Regions from separate parts of the Pseudomonas sp. LF020 genome, predicted to be linked through region 2. Evidence: predicted binding sites of a transcription regulator. Region 2 holds the regulator's gene; each other region holds the start of a gene.
What was found. Region 2 encodes FliA, which starts transcription of late flagellar genes. Its sites were predicted from a motif close to CTAAAGTTTNNNNNNNNNNNGCCGNTAA; they were not measured.
Positions count from the first base shown of each region.

Region 1: motA (flagellar motor stator protein MotA) is a predicted target of FliA. The motif match lies at 2,476-2,503, and genes of this name have one in related genera.
Region 3: ACU680_RS14410 (methyl-accepting chemotaxis protein) is a predicted target of FliA. The motif match lies at 2,327-2,354, and genes of this name have one in related genera.

Region 1 covers NZ_JBRFIX010000004.1:465,563-470,886, reverse strand. The annotation lists gene ACU680_RS12655 (toll/interleukin-1 receptor domain-containing protein) at 1-423, shown strand, start outside; gene motB (flagellar motor protein MotB) at 476-1,552, opposite strand; gene motA (flagellar motor stator protein MotA) at 1,556-2,407, opposite strand; gene ACU680_RS12640 (HDOD domain-containing protein) at 2,574-4,112, shown strand; gene ACU680_RS12635 (rhodanese-like domain-containing protein) at 4,155-4,988, shown strand; gene asd (archaetidylserine decarboxylase) at 4,988-5,324, shown strand, end outside.
Region 2 covers NZ_JBRFIX010000008.1:20,488-25,811, forward strand. The annotation lists gene ACU680_RS18995 (protein phosphatase CheZ) at 1-591, opposite strand, end outside; gene ACU680_RS19000 (chemotaxis response regulator CheY) at 609-980, opposite strand; gene fliA (RNA polymerase sigma factor FliA) at 1,147-1,887, opposite strand; gene fleN (flagellar synthesis regulator FleN) at 1,884-2,714, opposite strand; gene flhF (flagellar biosynthesis GTPase FlhF) at 2,828-4,168, opposite strand; gene flhA (flagellar biosynthesis protein FlhA) at 4,180-5,324, opposite strand, start outside.
Region 3 covers NZ_JBRFIX010000005.1:299,714-305,037, forward strand. The annotation lists gene ACU680_RS14395 (GlxA family transcriptional regulator) at 1-508, opposite strand, end outside; gene inhA (isonitrile hydratase) at 597-1,283, shown strand; gene ACU680_RS14405 (CPBP family intramembrane glutamic endopeptidase) at 1,490-2,281, shown strand; gene ACU680_RS14410 (methyl-accepting chemotaxis protein) at 2,384-3,949, shown strand; gene ACU680_RS14415 (DUF6124 family protein) at 4,194-4,553, opposite strand.

The DNA of each region.
Region 1 (5,324 bases), on a different contig from region 2:
TTGATGCAGGCCAATATCAAAACTTACCTCGATGTGCTCGACCCGGAATCGCAGACCACCGACGACATCACCGGGGTGATCACGCGCAATATCACCGAATGCACGCACCTGCTGGCGGTGGTGTCGGAGAAGACCGCGTTGTCGTGGTGGGTGCCGTTCGAAATCGGCGAAGCGACGATCAGCAACCGGCGGATCTGCTCGTTCCGCACCGGGCAGGCAAAGCTGCCGGAGTATCTGGACAAGTGGCCGAAACTGAGCACGGCCAGTGATCTGAATTTCTTCATCGATGCCTATCGCGAAGAGGTCTCGAGCAAGCGCTCGATAGCGCTGGATTCGAGCAACGAATCCTTCAGCGGCACCTATAAGCGCAACGCCGATCTTTTCCACGAACAACTGAAAAACCGGATTCGGCGCGGTTTCTGAGGCCAATCGACAGCCACAAAAAAGCCGACATCACTGTCGGCTTTTTTGTTGGTCACTGCTTCGGCGCGGGGGCCGGTGCAGCGGCGGGCGGAGCTGTTGGCGCTGGCGCCGCAGCCCCCGGCGCGGCCGGTTTCGGTGCGGCGTCGTCGAACAGGTTCAAACGTTCGCGCAACTCATGGGCCGGCACCGGTTGCTGATCCGCCGGCAGCGCGTTCGGATCGACCGGCGTCGCCGGAGCGGCGCCGTTCTGACCTTCGGCGGCAGGCTTGGCCGCATCGGCACCTTGCGAACCTTCGATGGCGGCCTGGGCCTTTTTGGTCAGGACCACAATGTCGATGCGCCGGTTGACCGGGTTGAACGGGTTTTCCTTGTCGAACAGCGCCGACGAGGCATAACCGACCACCCGCGCCACTTGCCCGTCCGGATAGCTGCCGGCCACCAGTGCCCGCCGCGCAGCGTTGGCACGGTTGGCCGAGAGTTCCCAGTTGCCGAAATCGCCGGTGCCGGTGTACGGCTTGGCGTCGGTATGGCCGCTGATGCTGATCTTGTTCGGCACCGCTTTGATGGTGTCGGCCATGGCCAGCAGGATGTCTTCGAAGTACGGCTTCAGACGCGCGGACCCGGAGTCGAACATCGGCCGGTTTTCGGCGTCCATGATCTGGATGCGCAAGCCGTTCGGGGTGATCTCGAACAGGATCTGATCCTTGAACTTCTGCAGCTGCGGGTTCTCGTCGACCTTGTTCTGCAGTTCTTGCAGCAACAGCTCCAGGCGTTCTTTCTCGACCTGCTCGGCCATGCCTTCGACCTGCTCGGTGTCGACCGTGACCTTGTCCGGTTGCGGCTGGGACTTCACCTCAGGGTTGAGGGTGTTTTCCGGCGCCAGGGTCGGCGTGCCGCCCAGATCGATGATGTACGGCGTGCCGCTTTCGGAGAAGCCGACCGGATCCTTGAAGTAACCGGCGATAGCGATCTTCTGCTCAGGCGTTGCAGTGGACAGCAGCCACAACACCAGGAAGAACGCCATCATCGCCGTGGCGAAGTCGGCGAAGGCGATTTTCCACGCCCCGCCGTGATGCCCACCGGCTATGCGCTTGACGCGCTTGATGATTATCGGCTGATTATTTTCCATGGCTTAGCGACCGCGAACGGCTTGTTCCAGCTCGGCAAAGCTTGGACGGTGCGCCGGGTACAGCACCTTGCGCCCGAATTCCACCGCCAGCGATGGAGGCATGCCGGAAGCCGAAGCCACCAGCGAGGCCTTGATGGCTTCGTAGACGTTCAGTTCTTCCTTGGCATCGTGGGCCAGGGAATGTGCCAGCGGCCCGAAGAAACCGTAGGCCGCGAGAATACCGAAGAAGGTACCGACCAGTGCCGCACCCACGTGCAGACCGATGGATTTCTGATCGCCTTCACCCAGCGATGCCATGGTCACCACGATACCCAGTACCGCCGCGACGATACCGAAACCGGGCATGGCGTCGGCGATGCCGTTCACCGCATGGGACGGGTGCTCGAGGTCTTCCTTGAGGCTGTAGAGTTCCATGTCGAACAGGCCTTCCAGCTCATGCGGAGCCATGTTGCCGGAGGACATGATGCGCAAGTAATCGCAGATGAACGCGGTCATGCGCTCGTCTTTGAGCACGGCCGGGTACTTGGCGAAGATCGGGCTCGCGGCGGCGTCTTCGATGTCGCCTTCGATGGCCATCATGCCTTCGCGGCGGCTCTTGTTGAGGATCTCGTAGATCAGGCCGAGCACTTCCAGATAGAACGTGTGGCTGAAGCGCGAGCTGAACATGCTCAGGGATTTCTTGAGCACGTGCATCGTCATGTAACCGGGGTTGGCCTGCAGGAATGCACCGAGGGCCGCACCACCGATGATCATCACCTCGAAGGGCTGGATCAGGGCGGCAATTTTGCCGTGGGAGAGCACGTATCCGCCGAGCACGCTCGCGAATACGACGATGATGCCGATAATTTTAGCCATAGGTAGAAAGTACTTATTTAAGTCGGGTTCAAGGTCATATTCGGAAGTTAAAAAATCTCTTCTTCTACTTATCGGCAAAACTGCGCCAGACTATAGCCAGTTCAGGCGAAAAGCCAATTTAGCCCATGCCGGGCGCGTCTACAGTCAGTGAAGATCTCGTCCAGACATGGCTAATGAAACGAACGTCCCACACGCAAAACCGACCACGCTCGAGGGCTGGGTCAAACTGCTCGATGGCGTGCGCCTGCCTGTGCCGCAAGAGGCGCACGACAAGGTGTGCCGGGCCATCCGTGACAACCGCAGCTCGCTGCGCGACATCGCCGACTTGATGCAGGACAGCCCGGCGCTGGCCTTGAGCATCATCCGTGAGGCCAATCGTCACACCCTCGGCACGATGACCGCGCCGGCAGAAAACCTTGAAGTCGCGATCAACCGTCTGGGCCTGGCACGGACTGAAGAATTGCTCGCGCGTCTGCCCGTCGAACCGCAGATGCAGATCCCCAAGGCGCTGCGCCAACTGCAAATGATCAGCCAGCACGCGACGCAACAGGCCAACGGTTTTTTCGCCAGTCGCCTGGCGCGGCTGTGGCAGGACATTCACTGGGGCAGCCTGCTGTTTCTCTCGCCGCTGTGGCCGCTGGCGCTGACGTTTCCCGAGTTGCTCGAAGAGTGGGAGCTGCGGGTTATCCACAAGGGCGAATCGGCGCGCACGGTCGAGAAGCAACTGTTTGGCGTACGCCTGCTGAAGATCGCCGAGGCGCTGGTGCAAGTCTGGCACCTGCCGATCTGGGTGCAGCAGGGCTATAAGCTGCTGCTCAGCGAACAGCGCGAACTGGTGAAAGTACTGCGCATCGCCCGCGACAGTGAACATCCGTTGCGCCAGCAGAATCGCCTCGACGACGATCCGACCCTGCGCCGCTGGCTCAACCAACCGGCCAACACCGTGTTGCTGGCCAACGGTCTGGCGCTGTCGGCGCAACAGGCCTGGGACAGCCCGCACAGTGAACGCTGGCAGTACCTGACCAGCCTTTATCTGCAGATCTCGATGGACGAAGTGCAGCAGCAGTTGCACCAGCAAGCCGCCAACAGTGCGCGCCAGCATGCCATGCCCGATCTGTGGCACCCGGCCGTTTCCTTATTATGGCCGTGGGGCACCCATCGCTTGCCGGCCGGGATGCTGCCGGCGGCGGCGCCGAATGCCGAGGACCTGACTCAATGGCGCCGGCAATGCGCCGAACTGCTGGCCGAGCCGAGCCGCTTCACCAATGCCATGAGCCTGACCGTCGCCGCCCGTGATGCGCTGGTCGCCAGCGGCATGCGTCGGGTGATGCTTCTGATGGCCGACCGCACGCAATCGAATCTGCGCGTGCACCAGACCTTCGGCCTGCCGAAGGAAGCCGCCGCGCTGAACTTCGTCGTCAGTCAGAGCAAAGTCTTGCAGCGCCTGCTCGCACAACAGGCACAGGTGCGGATCAACCCCGAGAACAACGCACAGTTTTCCGCATTGTTGCCGCCGGGCCTGCGTTCGCTGTTCCGGGGCGAGCATCTGTTCCTGCGCTCGCTGGTCAATAACGGTCGGGTGATCATGATCGTCGTGGCTGACCAGGGCGGTGGGCCGTTCGCCGACATCACCGTGCAGGCTTTCGGCAAAACCGCGCAGTGCATCGAAAAGGCCCTGCACAGCTTTAGCAGCCGTGGCCGATGAGGCTGCGCTACAATCCCCCCCTTTGTGCTCTGGAGACCTCACATGTCTGACTTCTCTGGCTTGGCGCTCGTCATCGAGCCGAGCGACCTGCTCCCGCGTCTCGATTCCCCTGAACTGATTCTGGTGGATCTGACCAGCCCTGCCCGTTATGCCGAAGGTCACCTTCCGGGCGCACGCTTTGTCGATCCCAAGCGCACCCAGCTCGGCCAGCCCCCGGCGCCGGGGCTGATGCCGCCCAAAGACAAGCTCGAAGAGTTGTTCGGTGAGCTGGGCCATCGCCCGGACGCGATCTACGTGGTCTACGACGACGAGGGCGGCGGCTGGGCCGGGCGCTTCATCTGGCTGCTCGACGTGATCGGTCACGACAAGTATCACTATCTCGACGGCGGTCTGCCGGCGTGGCTGGAAGCCGGCATGCCGATGTCGATCCAGATTCCTCCAGCGGTGGGTGGCCCGGTGGCGCTGACCCTGCACGAGGAGCCGACCGCCACTCGCGAATACCTGCAAAGCCGTCTCGGCGCCGCCGATCTGGCGATCTGGGATGCCCGTGGGCCGCTGGAATACTCGGGCGAGAAGATACTGGCCGCCAAGGGTGGACACATCCCCGGCGCGGTGAACTTCGAATGGACCGCCGGCATGGACAAGGCGCGTCAGCTGCGGATTCGCACGGACATGCCGCAGATCCTCGAGGATCTCGGGATCACCAAGGACAAAGAAATCATTACCCACTGCCAGACCCATCACCGGTCGGGCTTCACTTATCTGGTGGCCAAGTCCCTCGGTTATCCGCGGGTCAAGGGCTACGCCGGTTCCTGGGGCGAATGGGGCAACCACCCTGACACGCCTGTCGAGATTCAAGGTTCTAAGGACAACTAATGAAAGAGCGTCTGTTTATCCTCAGCCAGTACCTGCTGCCTCATCACCTGCTGTCGCGCCTGGCCGGTTGCGTCGCCGAGTGCCGCGTGCGCTGGTTCAAGAATGCCTTCACCCAGTGGTTCGCCAAGCGTTATCAGGTGGACATGTCGCAAGCGCTGGTCGAAGACCTCACCGCCTACGAGCACTTCAACGCGTTCTTCACCCGAGCCCTGAAAGACGGCGCGCGGCCACTGGACCAGACACCAGGCGCGATCCTCAGCCCGGCCGACGGTGCAGTCAGCCAGCTCGGCCCGATCGAACACGGTCGCGTGTTCCAGGCCAAGGGCCACAGCTTCA
Region 2 (5,324 bases):
CAAATTGCTTTCGACTTCGGTGACCAGTTGGGTCACACGCTTGATCACCTGACCGGTGAGGTCCTGATAATCCTGAGCCAGCAGGATGTCGTTCAGATTGCTCGACACCGCACGGTTGTCCGTGCTGCTGCGTGACAGAAAACCGTCGACCCGGCGCGCCAGCTCGCGGAACTCTTCAGCCCCGACCTCGCGACGCATGAAGCGGCCCCAATCGGTGCTCAGCGCCTGGGCTTCTTCAGCCAGGCCATTGACCACCGGCGTGGCGCTTTCCACCAGATCCATGGTGCGGTTGGCCGCGGCTTCGGTCAGCTTGACCACATAGCCCAGGCGTTCGGTGGCGTCGGTGATTTGCGACACTTCCTCGGCCTGCGGCATGTGCGGATCGATCTGGAAATTGACGATCGCACTGTGCAGTTCGCGTGTGAGCTTGCCCACTTCCTGATACAGGCCGCGGTCACGGGTCTGATTGAGCTCATGGATCAGTTGCACAGCGTCGCCGAACCTGCCTTTTTCAAGGCTCTCGACCAGTTCGACCGCGTGTTTTTTCAGGGTCGACTCGAAATCGCCCTGTGAAGATTCGTTATGCTCCATAGCTCCCCCGCGCGTCATCAGCCGATGCGTTCGAAAATCTTCTCGATTTTGTCTTTCAACGCCTGAGCCGTGAAAGGTTTGACCACGTAGCCGTTCACACCGGCCTGAGCGGCCTCGATGATTTGCTCGCGCTTGGCTTCAGCGGTCACCATCAGCACCGGCAGATGCTTGAGTTTTTCATCGGCACGCACGTGGCGCAGCAAGTCGATACCGGTCATGCCCGGCATGTTCCAGTCCGTTACCAGAAAGTCGATGCTGCCGCTGTTGAGCACCGGAATGGCGGTCGTGCCATCGTCGGCCTCGACGGTGTTGGTGAACCCGAGATCGCGCAGCAGGTTCTTGATGATCCGCCGCATCGTTGAGAAGTCATCAACGATGAGGATTTTCATGTCTTTGTTCAATTCGACCTCCAAGCAGTCTTAAACGCGCCCAGCACCTGGACGCGCCACTTCAATCAATCGGCGCAGCACTCGAAGACTGTCTGGAGCACAACAGAGCAAGACCGGTGCCGTTCATCACCGCACCAGCCTCGTTCGCAGTGTCCCCACACTGCCTTCAGCGCGCTCGCCACTCCCCCAAACGCCCCCGCAAACGGGCCGCGCACTGGCTGTGTAACTGGCTGACCCGCGATTCACTGACGCCAAGGACTTCACCGATTTCCTTGAGGTTCAGTTCTTCGTCGTAGTACAGCGCCAACACCAGTCGCTCACGCTCCGGCAAATTGGCAATCGCGTCCGCCAGCGCCGCCTGGAAGCGTTCATCTTCCAGATCGCGTGACGGCTCAAGATGAGCACTGGCGCCATCCTCGTGCAGCCCTTCGTGTTCGCCGTCCTGCAACAGGTCGTCGAAACTGAACAGCCGGCTGCCCAGGGTGTCATTCAAAATCCCGTAGTAATCGTCGAGACTCAATTGGAGTTCGGCCGCAACCTCGTGATCTTTAGCGTCACGGCCGGTTTTAGCTTCAATTGCGCGAATTGCGTCGCTGACCATACGGGTGTTGCGGTGAACCGAGCGCGGTGCCCAATCCCCTTTGCGCACTTCGTCGAGCATCGCGCCGCGGATTCGAATGCCCGCGTACGTTTCGAAACTGGCGCCTTTGCTGGCGTCGTATTTGGTCGAGACTTCGAGCAGGCCGATCATCCCGGCCTGAATAAGGTCTTCAACCTGCACACTCGCCGGCAAGCGTGCCAGCAGGTGATAGGCAATGCGCTTGACCAGTGGCGCGTAACGCTCGATCAACTCGTATTGCGCGTCACGTGCCGACTTCTTGTAGTAGTTCATACCGCTGGCGGTCATAACACAGGCCCTGCCGTTTGCTGCACGAGGCGCTCGACGAAAAACTCCAGGTGACCGCGCGGGTTGGCAGGCAGCGGCCAGGTATCGACCTTCTGCGCGATCGCCTTGAACGCCAGCGCGCACTTGGAACGCGGAAAGGCTTCATAGACCGCTCGCTGCTTCTGCACGGCCTTGCGCACGCTTTCGTCGTACGGCACCGCGCCGACGTATTGTAAGGCGACGTCGAGGAAGCGATCCGTGACCTTGGTCAACTTGGCGAACAGATTGCGCCCTTCCTGCGGGCTCTGCGCCATGTTGGCGAGGACGCGGAAGCGGTTCATGCCGTAGTCACGGTTGAGCAGTTTGATCAGCGCGTAGGCGTCGGTGATCGAGGTCGGCTCGTCGCAGACCACCAGCAACACTTCCTGGGCGGCGCGGACAAAACTGACTACCGAGTCACCAATACCCGCAGCGGTGTCGATCACCAGCACATCGAGGTTGTCGCCGATGTCGCTGAAGGCCTGAATCAGACCGGCATGTTGCGCCGGGCTCAGGTGCACCATGCTCTGGGTGCCGGAAGCGGCCGGCACGATGCGGATCCCGCCGGGCCCCTGCAACAACACGTCGCGCAGCTCACAGCGGCCTTCGATCACATCGGCCAGAGTACGTTTGGGGGTCAGTCCCAGCAGAACGTCAACGTTCGCCAGCCCCAGGTCAGCGTCCAGCAGCATGACCCGACGGCCAAGCTCTGCCAGCGCCAGAGACAAGTTCACTGACACGTTAGTCTTGCCGACGCCACCTTTGCCGCCGGTCACCGCGATCACCTGTACGGGATGCATGCTGCCCATGTTATTTCTTTACCTTGTCTTGCATAGACGGAGGCCACATTACTGGCTGCGCGTTCACAACCGGAACAATGCATGGCAGACCATCGATGTAGGTACAAAAACTGTTCATTACCTCAGCCAACCTGCTTGGTCGGGCTGTGATAGATATCAGCGAACATGTCAGCCATGGCTTCTTCGCTGGGTTCTTCCTGCATTTGCACGCTGACGGCGCGGCTGACCAGTTGATGACGGCGCGGCAGATGCAGATCATCCGGAATCCGTGGGCCGTCGGTCAGGTACGCGACCGGCAGTTCATGACTGATCGCCAGGCTCAACACTTCGCCAAGGCTGGCCGTCTCATCCAGTTTAGTCAGGATGCAGCCGGCTAGCCCGCAACGCTTGTAACTGTGATAAGCGGCGGTTAGAACCTGTTTCTGGCTGGTGGTTGCCAGCACCAGATAATTTTTTGAACGGATACCACGCCCGGCCAGACTTTCCAGTTGCATGCGCAGGGCCGGATCACTGGCCTGCAGGCCGGCGGTATCGATCAGCACCACGCGTTTGCGCAGCAGTGGGTCGAGCGCCTGCACCAGCGACTGGCCCGGATCGACGTGCGTTACCGGCACATTGAGAATCCGCCCCAGGGTCTTGAGTTGTTCCTGCGCGCCGATGCGGAAGCTGTCCATGCTCACCAGCGCGACATTCTGCGCGCCGTACTTGAGCACGTAGCGCGCCGCGAGTTTGGCCAGGGTGGTGGTCTTGCCCATGCCGGCCGGGCCGACCATGGCAATCACCCCGCCCTCTTCCAGCGGCTCGACTTCCGGTACGGCAATCATCCGCGCCAGGTGTGCGAGCAGCATGCGCCAGGCCTGACGCGGCTCCTCGATGTCGGTGATCATCGCCAGCAGATCGCGCGACAACGGCCCGGACAGACCGATGCGTTGCAGGCGGCGATACAGATTGGCTTGGGCCGGACGGCTGCCTTGCAGCTGATTCCAGGCCAGCGTGCCGAGCTGCACTTCCATCAGCTCACGCAGACTGTTCAATTCGAAACGCATCGAATCCAAAGCACGCGGATCGACACCAGCGGACGCCGGTGCAGGTGCCGGAGCCGGACGCGCCGGGGCGGAGTAAGTCGGTTCGCTCAACGGCTCGGCAGCGGTCAGCGGCAGGCCGGCCGTCAACGGCAGCCCGGCGAACAACTGGCGATTGGTGTTGCCGTCGGCTTCGCCACGCAGGCTCAGCTCGGCCTGGGCGGTGACGATGCGCGACTGGGTCTTGCGCAGCTCGTCCTCGAGTTCCATGTTCGGAACCCGTGGCGCCAGCGCCGACAATTTGTAATCCAGTGCCGCCGTCAGCTCGACACCGCCGGCAATGCGGCGGTTGCCAATGATGGCGGCATCAGCGCCCAGCTCATCACGAACCAGCTTCATGGCCTGACGCATATCGGCGGCAAAGAAACGCTTAACTTGCATAAACCACTACCTCAGCCGTTGGGCCCTACTGTCGCAACGATGGTCACTTGCTTGTTGTCCGGTATTTCCTGGTAGGCCAGCACGTGCAGCCCCGGGACTGCGAGGCGACCGAAACGCGAGAGCATCGCGCGGATCGGGCCTGCTACCAACAGGATCACCGGCTGACCTTGCATTTCCTGACGCTGCGCCGCTTCGATGAGCGAACGCTGCAGCTTCTCGGCCATGCTTGGCTCCAGCAGAACGCCCTCTTCAGAGCCTTGTCCTGCCTTCTGCAGACTATTGAGCAATATTTGTTCCAACCTTGGTTCCAAGGTGATCACAGGCAGCTCGGAGTCAGTGCCTACAATGCTTTGGACGATGGCGCGGGATACGCCGACGCGCACTGCGGCCACCAAGGCGGCGGTATCTTGACTCTTGGCGGCGTTGTTGGCGATAGCCTCGGCAATGCTGCGGATATCGCGCACCGGCACGTGTTCGGCCAGCAGCGCCTGCAACACTTTGAGCAGTTGCGACAGCGACACCACCCCCGGCACCAGTTCTTCAGCCAGTTTCGGCGAGCTTTTGGCCAGTAATTGCATGAGTTGCTGCACTTCCTCGTGGCCAATCAGCTCACTGGAGTGCTTGTACAGAATCTGGTTCAAGTGAGTTGCGACCACGGTACTGGCGTCGACCACGGTGTAACCGAGCGATTGTGCCTGCGCACGCTGACTGACTTCGATCCACACCGCCTCGAGGCCGAAAGCCGGATCTTTGGCGGTAATGCCGTTGAGCGTGCCGTAGACCTGCCCCGGGTTGATCGCCAGTTCGCGATCCGGGTAGATCTCGGCTTCGGCCAGGATCACGCCCATCAGGGTCAGGCGATAGGCGCTCGGCGCCAGATCGAGGTTGTCGCGAATGTGCACGGTCGGCATCAGGAAGCCCAGATCCTGCGAGAGCTTTTTGCGCACGCCCTTGATCCGCGCCAGCAACTGCCCGCCCTGATTGCGATCCACCAGCGGGATCAGGCGGTAACCGACCTCCAGGCCGATCATGTCGATCGGGGTCACGTCATCCCAGCCCAGCTCCTTGGTTTCCATGGCGCGGGCCGGCGACGGCAGCAGTTCCTGCTGACGCTGAACCTCTTGCAGCGCCTGCACCTTGGCGACGTTCTGCTTTT
Region 3 (5,324 bases), on a different contig from region 2:
CCAGATCGATGCCGGCGGTCACGCCGGCCGAGGTCCAGACCGGGCCGTCGTTGATGAAGATCGGGTTGGCTTCGACCTGCAACTTCGGGTGCTGCTGCGCCAGTTGCTCGCAGCGTGTCCAGTGGGTGACCACGCGGCGACCGTCGAGCCAGCCACTGGCGGCCAACAGGAAGGCGCCGGTGCAGACCGAGGCCACGCGTCGACATTTCGCCGCATGCTCGCGCACCCAATCCACCAGCGGCACATCTTCCGCCGCCAGGTAAATGCCCCAGCCACCGGCGATGATCAAGGTATCGCTGGCCTGCTGTGGCAACGGTTCGGCCAGTACCGCCAGCCCGGCGGACGACATCACCGCCCCGCCCTCGCGGGTAATCACCGAAGGCGCATAAGGCACGGGCAAGCCGCGCTGACGGGCGATGTCGTTGGCCGAGGCAAACACTTGCAGCGGCCCGGTAACGTCGAGGATTTGTACGTTGGCAAACGCGAGTACGTGAATGGTTTTCGGCATTTGGCGTAATTCGTGGGCTGATTGGCGTATGCGCCAAAACCTACGCGCCTACAGTGAAGCCGTCCACCCCTCAAATGGAGAAAGAATCATGACGTTGCAGATCGGTTTTCTGTTGTTTCCGCAGGTGCAGCAACTCGACCTGACCGGTCCCTATGACGTGCTGGCCTCGCTGCCCGACGTGCAGGTGCATCTGATCTGGAAAGATCTGGTGCCGGTCACCGCCAGCACCGGCCTGCTGCTGAAACCGACCACCACCTTCGAGGACTGCCCGAATCTGGATGTGATCTGCGTGCCCGGCGGCGCCGGGGTCGGGCCGCTGATGGAAGATGAGCAGACGCTGGGGTTCATCAAGCGTCAGGCGGCGCAGGCCAAATACGTGACGTCGGTTTGTACCGGCTCGCTGGTGCTTGGTGCAGCCGGACTGCTTCGCGGCAAACGCGCCACCACCCACTGGGCCTATCACGAACTGCTGCCAAAACTCGGCGCAATTGCGGTGCAGGATCGGGTGGTGCGCGACGGCAATCTGTTTACCGGTGGCGGGATCACCGCCGGGATCGATTTTGCGCTGGTGCTGGCCGCCGAACTGGTGGGGGCCGAGGCGGCGCAGTTGATTCAGTTGCAACTGGAATATGCGCCGGCGCCGCCGTTCAATTCGGGCAGCCCTGATACGGCACCGAGCGCGATTGTCGACGAGGCCCGCCTGCGTGCTGCGCCGTCGCTGAAACTGCGCTCGGAGATCACCGAACGCGCAGCCGCGAAACTCAACCTGCACTGATCCTCAGCCACACATAAAACCCTGTAGGAGCTGCCGCAGGCTGCGATCTTTTGACTTTGGCGTTTCAAGATCAAAAGATCGCAGCCTGCGGCAGCTCCTACACAGAGGATTGCGGCGTGTCACCGTTTCCCGCCACACCTTTACTTGTCCCAACGCCCTCACCCGTGTAGAAAGCCCTTCCACAAAATTCTGCACAAGGACTTTCGATGAAGGCGTTGCCATGGCTCTATCTGGCACTTCTCAGCCTCGGTTATGGATTGGCGTTGAGTTTCGGCCAACTCGGCTGGCTCGCGCTGATCTCCTTCGGATTGTTGCTGGTGACCGGTTTCGCCGTGCGCCAACAGCAGGTGCCGGTGGCGCGCCTGTTGGGGCATGCCGTGTTCATCTTCCTCGCGCTGTCGCTGGCACTGCACTGGTTGCCGGGATTCGCCAACGGCCGGGCCATCGCCCCGCTGCGTTTCACCGACGACGCCGTGCCGTTCGCGATGTACCTGAATCTGGACAAACCCCTGATCGGCTTCTGGCTGTTGCTCGCCTGCCCGTGGATTGTCGCGGCACGCTCGCTGCGTCCGACGGTGTACGCCAGCGTCCTCGCCCTGACCTTGAGCGCCGTCCTGGCGCTGGGCGGCGCACTGTTGTTCGGCATGATTGCCTGGGCGCCAAAGTGGCCCGATCAGGCGTGGCTGTGGCTGCTGAACAATCTGCTGCTGGTGACGCTGGTCGAGGAGGCGCTGTTTCGCGGCTATATACAGGGCGGTTTGAGCCGCCTGTTCAAACACCTGCGCCACGGCGACAACCTCGCCCTGCTGCTGGCGTCGCTGATCTTTGCCCTGGCGCATCTGGGCGCAGGCTGGCACTGGGTGTTGCTGGCGGGTCTGGCGGGTGTCGGCTATGGTCTGGCCTACCGTTTCGGCGGGCTGGCGGCGGCGATCGCCACGCACTTCGGGCTGAACCTGCTGCATTTTGCGCTGTTCACCTATCCGATGCTGGCCGGTTGAAGCAAGAGCGGTTTTGCGACGCCGTACTTATATCTGAAAAAAAACTTCAATAATTTCCTGACAGCGCCGACAACCTTTCAAAGCCTTGCGGATTGAAAAACCATGCGTAATAACCAGCCCATTACACAACGCGAACGGACTTTCCCGGCTCAGCAGCGGTTGATTTCCACAACCGACGCCAAAGGCGTGATCACCTACTGCAACGACGCTTTCGTCGAAATCAGCGGGTTCTCGCGTGAAGAGCTGATCCGTGCGCCGCACAACCTGGTTCGTCACCCAGACGTGCCGGCGGCGGTGTTTTCGCACATGTGGGGCACACTGAAACAAGGCTTGCCATGGATGGGCATTGTCAAGAATCGCTGCAAATCCGGTGACCACTACTGGGTGAACGCCTACGTGACACCGGTGTTCGAGGGCAATCAGGTGATCGGTTACGAGTCGGTGCGGATCAAACCCACCGCCGAACAGATCCGCCGTGCCGAAGCGCTCTACCAACGCATCAACCAAGGCAAGTCGGCAATCCCTTCCAGCGACAAATGGCTGCCGGTGCTGCAAGACTGGCTACCGTTCATTCTGGTCAGCCAGTTGAGCTTCGTGATCGGCGCAACCCTGAACTCGCACTGGGGCTTCGCCCTGGCAGCGGGCCTCTCGGTGCCGCTGGGCCTGATGGGCCTGCAATGGCAGCAACGTGGGCTCAAGCGCCTGCTGCGCCTGGCCGAACAGACCACCTCCGACCCGCTGATCGCGCAGATGTACACCGACAGCCGTGGCGCGCAGGCGCGTCTGGAAATGTCGATCCTCAGCCAGGAAGCTCGCCTGAAAACCTGCCTGACCCGTCTGCAGGACACTGCAGAGCACCTGACCGATCAAGCGAAACAGTCCGACGCCCTGGCGCACAACAGCTCCAGCGGTCTGGAGCGTCAGCGCGTGGAAACCGAACAGGTCGCCACCGCCGTCAACCAGATGGCTGCCACCACGCAAGAAGTGGCGAGCCACGTGCAGCGCACTGCCGACGCCACCCAGGAAGCCAATCGCCTGACCGATCGTGGCCGTGACATCGCCGGGGAAACCCGCGAAGCCATCCAGCGCCTGTCGGTGGTGGTCGGCGAAACCGGCCTGACCGTCACCCAACTGGCCAAGGACAGCGACGAAATCGGCGGCGTGGTCGACGTGATCAAAGGCATCGCCGACCAGACCAACCTGCTCGCCCTTAACGCCGCCATCGAAGCCGCACGTGCCGGCGAGATGGGCCGTGGTTTTGCCGTGGTCGCCGACGAAGTCCGTCAACTGGCACAACGCACCAGCGAATCCACCGGCCAGATCCACGCCCTGATCGCCAAGCTGCAACAAACTGCATCCAGCGCCGTACAAACCATGGAAGCCGGGCATCGCCAAGCGGAAGAAGGTGTGGCGCGGGTACTGGAAGCGGATCAGGCACTGGTCGGCATCAGCGAAGCGGTGGCCAACATCACGGACATGACCACCCAGATCGCTGCAGCGACCGAAGAGCAAAGTGCCGTGGCTGAAGAAATCAGCCGCAACATCAGCAACATTTCGGAACTGGCGGACCAGACGTCCGAGCAAGCGCATAACTCGGCATTGCTGAGTGAAGAGCTGACCAAGACGGCGAATACGCAGTATTCGTTGGTGGAGCGGTTTAACCGCTAAAAGCAAAAGATCGCAGCCTGCGGCAGCTCCTACACTGTTTATTGTAGGAGCTGCCGAAGGCTGCGATCTTTTGACCTGGAAGCCCGGACAGCGAAAGCGTCCGGGCTTTTTGTTGCCAGTCTGAAACTGATGGTGTCTGGCAGACCGCATTCGCGAGCAAGCTCGCTCCCACATTTAGTCCTGTGTACGCAGAACCAATGTGGGAGCGAGCTTGCTCGCGAAGAGGCCATAACGGCCAGCAAAATTATTGAGATAACTTCAGCTTATCCAGCAGTCGATTGACCACCAGCTCGTTCAACATGATCAGCTGTTGCAGCGCCAGCAGCGGTTTGCGCTCGGGGCCTTTCACCGAGTTGGCGATATTGCCGGCCATGGCATTGGCTGACGACAGTGATTCACTGGCTTCGACGAGCAGAGTTTCGTCATCGAGCGTGGGATCGACCATGTAGATGGGGCGAGCCTTGGGTGGGAAGTACTTCGGGATATCGGGACCAAGGTAATAGTCGAGTGCGCGGTCGGCGGCGTCTTTTGTCTTTTGGGACTCGAGCTCGGGGTGGCGAGGGGTTGGATCGGTGATTGGTGGGTTGGGTGTGGCTTTGAACATGGATGTAACTCCTATCGCAGATTTCAAGGAGCCATCACCCACGCTACCAAACGATGGGTGGCGGCCATACGCGGGTTGGTAGACCGGCTGCAATAGGAACCCGGCGCTCACGAATGAGCCCCACGCATGACCACCATAAAACCGAGTCCCAAAAAGGGACTGCATAGGTGTTGCCATACGGCTATTACAGACAGGCTACCAAACCCGATCACTGATTTTCAGTGACAGGGAAACGATATAGCCCGGCCCATAGCCGTGTAAGCCGGCGGATTCTGGCGTACGCGTAGGTAACGGCGCAAGGCGTTGTAGCCGTTATGGCGTAACGGTTCGTGTACTTTAAACGTGCTTGCGAGGTTACGTTTATGCGCAGGGAGTGTCGGGTTTTTCCTGATATTTTGATGGTGTCTGGCAGGCAGCTTTCGCGAGCAAGCTCGCTCCCACATTTGGACTGGGTGCGTCAGTAAGGGAATGGTCGGCTGTCAGACCGTCATCGCTGGCAAGCCAGCTCCCACAGGGATTGCATGCAGTCTGCAGGATGTTGGTCAGGTATCAGGGCGCCATCGCGAGCAGGCTCACTCCTACAGTTGGATGGGGTGCATCAGTAAGTGAATGGTCGGGTCGTAGGCCGCCAGGCAGGCCAGCTCCCACAAGATCAAGATCAAAAGATCGCAGCCTTCGGCAGCTCCTACACAAAACCCGCGGCGCAGCCGCCCCACTCCAGGATGAGCGCAAGCTCGGCTGCAGCTCTTGATCTTGATCCACGGGCGACAT